One region of the Marinobacter sp. DSM 26671 genome, then DNA from elsewhere that is predicted to be linked to it. Evidence: predicted binding sites of a transcription regulator. Region 1 holds the regulator's gene; the other holds the start of a gene.
The links. The regulator sigma-54, encoded in region 1, starts transcription at its own class of promoters, with help from an activator protein. The targets are predictions, from matches to a motif close to ANTGGCATNNANNTTGCTNT.

Region 1 (2,205 bases):
CGCCGGTGTGGACCCCATATCCGTCAGTGACATCAAACACATCATCCGGCACCTTCGGGACAAAGGCATTGGCGTTTTGATCACCGACCACAACGTGCGTGAGACCCTGGACATCTGCGAGAATGCCTACATTGTTTCCGGCGGCCACATCATCGCCTCCGGCAATGCCGACGCCATCCTGGCCAACCAGCAGGTCAAGGAAGTCTATCTCGGCGACGAATTCAGACTCTGACACCCAATGGCTGATTGTTTTGATGACCTGTAGCAAGTAAACTCGGCAAAGAACTTGCTAGGGTAAATTAAAATCACGGCAAGTAACCGGCATATAAAGATTTTTTCACGACTTATGACACAACGCGCTGATGAGTGACGGATCCTGAACCATGGTTATGAAAGCCTCCTTACAGTTAAAGCTGGGTCAAAGCCTGACCATGACGCCCCAGCTGCAACAGGCGATCCGGCTTCTCCAGCTCTCCACTCTCGACCTCCAGCAGGAAATCCAGCAGGCACTGGAATCCAACCCCATGCTGGAGACCTCCGAGGACGATGACCAGACCGACGCAGCCAGCGAAAACGACGAGCGCGAGGCCAACGCCACCGAGTCCGCCGCTGAAGCTGCCCCGGAACCGGCCAGCGACTGGGATGAATCCGAGAACGGCCCGGACTGGTCCTCGGAGAACGAGATTCCTGACAACATTCCGGACGATCTGCCGGTTGATACCGCCTGGGACGACATCTACCAGTCCGCACCAGCGCCGGCAGCCCGCAACGACGACGAAAACGATCACGATTTCGAAACCCGTAATTCCCCGACCGAAACGCTTCAGGATCACCTGGAATGGCAGCTCAATCTGACGCCCCTCAGTGAACGGGACCAGGCCATTGCCCATGCCCTGATGGATGCAGTGGACGAACGGGGCTATATCACCAGCCCGCTGGAGGAAATCCACGCCGGACTGCTGGATGAGAACGATGAAGACCCCCTTGAACTGGATGAAGTGGAAGCCGTGCTTCACCGCCTGCAACACTTTGATCCGCCCGGCGTGTTTGCCCGGGACCTACAGGAATGCCTGCTGATCCAGCTCAACCAGCTGCCGCCGGAAACACCCTGGCTGGCCCAGGCACGCCTTGTAATTACCCATTACATCAACCTGCTGGGCAACCGCGATTACGCCCAGTTGCTGCGCCGCAGCCGCCTGAAAGAAGACCAGTTGCGGGATGTCCTGGCGCTGATCACCGGCCTGAATCCGCGGCCGGGCGATGTCATTGACCGGGCCGAACCCGATTATGTGATTCCGGACGTGATCGTTCGCAAACACAATGGCCGCTGGCGTGTTGAGCTGAATCCTGAAATTGCACCGCGCATCCGGGTCAATGCCAGCTATGCTTCTCTTATAAGGCGTGCGGACAGCAGTGCCGACAACACCTACCTGCGGGATCAGTTGCAGGAGGCGAAATGGTTTATCAAGAGCCTGCAGAGCCGCAATGAAACCCTGCTGAAAGTGGCGACCCGTATTGTCGAGCACCAGCAAGGATTCCTGGATCAGGGTGAAGAAGCCATGAAACCGCTGATCCTCTCTGATATCGCCCAGGCGGTTGAGATGCATGAGTCCACGATTTCCCGGGTCACCACCCAGAAATACATGCACACCCCCCGGGGAATTTTCGAGCTGAAATATTTCTTCTCCAGCCATGTCAGCACTGACGAAGGCGGTGAATGTTCTTCCACGGCGATCCGCGCGATGATCAAAAAGCTGATTGCCGCGGAAACGCCCAAAAAGCCGTTGAGCGACAGTAAAATTGCAGCCATGCTAGGAGAACAGGGAATCAAGGTTGCGCGACGCACCGTTGCCAAGTACCGGGAGGCCATGCACATTCCGCCTTCGAACGAACGCAAGCGGCTGGTCTGAACACCCCGGGGTCCGGGCGCAACGTACTATTTGCCGGCGCACAATGCGCCAGCACCCAGACCGGCTCCCGGGAGCCGGAACGATGACAACAGGAGACGCCTATGCAACTCAATATTTCAGGCCATCACGTAGAACTTACTCCCGCACTGAAGGATTATGTTTCAGAGAAGTTCCAGAAGCTCGAGCGTCACTTTGACCACATCAGCAACTGCCAGGTAACCCTGGAAGTGGAGAAGGTGCGCCAGATTGCGGAAGCCACGCTGCACGTGGTTGGTGGTGAGATTCACGCAAAGGC
Region 2 (2,205 bases), on a different contig from region 1:
TTGATGGCCTTGGCGTGCTTGATAACACCACCAACATAGTACAGTGCCGCTTCGCTCAGGCCGGCATAGCTGTCGCCTGCGAACAGGTTCTTGCCGTCTTTGCTCAGGGACATGTGTACGTGCATGCCGGAACCGTTGTCACCAACCACCGGCTTGGGCATGAAGGTGGCGGTTTTGCCGTAGGCGTGGGCCACGTTGTGTACGCAGTACTTGAGAATCTGTACTTCGTCAGCCTTGCGGGTCAGGGTGTTGGCGCCAACGCCGATTTCACACTGGCCGGCAGTACCGACTTCGTGGTGGTGTACTTCAATTTCCAGGCCCATGGATTCCATGGCGGCACACATGGCGCCACGCAGGTCGTGCAGGCTGTCCACCGGCGGAACCGGGAAGTAGCCGCCTTTAACGCCCGGGCGGTGACCGATGTTGTTGCGGTCGAAATCTTCGCCGGATACCCAGGCGGCTTCCTCAGAGTGGATATGGTAAGAAGCGCCCTGCATGTCTACATTCCACTTCACGGAATCAAACACGAAGAACTCCGGCTCCGGGCCGAACAGCGCGCCATCGGCGATGCCGGTGGACTTCAGGTATTCCTCGGCACGGCGAGCAACGGAACGCGGGTCACGCTCATAACCCTGCATGGTAGAAGGCTCTACGATGTTGCAGGTGATGTTGACAGTGGTTTCTTCGGTGAAGGGATCAAGAACGGAGGTTTCGTCGTCCGGCATCAGGATCATGTCGGATTCGTTGATGCCTTTCCAGCCCGCGATTGAGGAGCCGTCAAACATCTTGCCGTCTGCGAAAAAGTCTTCATCCACTTCGGTGGCAGGCAGTGTAACGTGCTGCTCTTTACCGCGGCTGTCGGTGAAGCGCAGGTCAACCCATTTGACTTCGTGTTCTTTGATCAAATCAACTGTCTTGGACATTGTGCATGCTCCGTAAGTTATACCGCACAGGCGGCTGTATTCATGTTCGTGGTGCCGGATCGCCCGGATAAACGGGTTCCGATCTGTTTCTCAGGTTCGCGCAGCTTAGCAAATGCCGTTGCGTCTTACCTGCAAATTTCGGCTGATTTCGATAAAGCAAGGCGCTTGCCAATTTTTAGGGCATGCTCCAGAACAGCGCAACTGCAAGGGTTTGGGGCATGTTCACGAGAAATTAGTAGCTCTGGGCTGGTCGCTTGCACTTAATTGGTGCACCGCGTTGGTGCATTTATTGGCTATGCGCCCTAAATGAGTGCGAGTGCTTAGTGTAGAGAATAGGCGTTTTTCTTCATATTAACGACACAGACTTTTCGCTATACTGCGCGCCGCTTCATTTTTTACCCTGTCATTTCTTGATCGTGGATCGGAAAGCACCATGCAGGGTGCCGGGCAGCCAGCTCCGGTGAATGAGTTCATTTTACGGATTTGAGACGGCATGTGCTGGGATTCTCCCTGCGATAGACCTTCTCAGGTCATTGAGTGCATGCCGCAGGAATATTTTTGTGATTGAAAAACTTCGTAATATCGCCATCATCGCCCACGTTGACCATGGTAAGACTACCCTCGTAGACCAGCTCTTGCGCCAATCCGGCACCCTGGATCGGAAGGAGCTCGATAGCGAGCGGGTCATGGATTCCAACGATCAGGAAAAAGAACGGGGCATTACCATTCTGGCCAAGAACACGGCCCTGAAATGGAACGACTACGATATCAATATTGTGGACACCCCGGGCCACGCTGATTTCGGCGGTGAGGTTGAGCGAGTCATGAGCATGGTCGATTGCGTGCTGCTGGTGGTTGATTCCATTGACGGCCCCATGCCTCAGACCCGGTTTGTTACCCAGAAGGCATTTGCCGCGGGCCTGCGCCCGATCGTCGTGGTTAACAAGATTGACCGTCCCGGCGCTCGTCCAGACTGGGTCGTGGACCAGGTATTCGACCTGTTTGACAACCTGGGAGCCACTGATGAGCAGCTGGACTTCCCGATTGTGTTTGCCAGCGCTCTGAACGGCATTGCCGGGATGGATCACGAAAACCTGGATGACAACATGGATGCCGTGTTCCAGGCGATTGTTGACCACGTGCCGGCGCCGAACGTGGATCCGGATGGCCCGTTCCAGATGCAGATCTCCCAGCTGGACTACAACAGCTTCCTCGGTGTGATCGGTATTGGTCGTATCATGCGCGGTAAGGTCAAGACCAATTCGCCGGTAACCGCCATTGG

Region 2: glnA (glutamate--ammonia ligase) is a predicted target of sigma-54. The motif match lies at 1,077-1,096, and genes of this name have one in related genera.

The regions. Positions count from the first base shown of each region.
Region 1 covers NZ_FONF01000005.1:152,870-155,074, forward strand. Annotated here, with positions in the region: gene lptB (LPS export ABC transporter ATP-binding protein) at 1-232, shown strand, start outside; gene BM035_RS07525 (RNA polymerase factor sigma-54) at 384-1,910, shown strand; gene hpf (ribosome hibernation promoting factor) at 2,012-2,205, shown strand, end outside.
Region 2 covers NZ_FONF01000014.1:4,762-6,966, forward strand. Annotated here, with positions in the region: gene glnA (glutamate--ammonia ligase) at 1-923, opposite strand, end outside; gene typA (translational GTPase TypA) at 1,484-2,205, shown strand, end outside.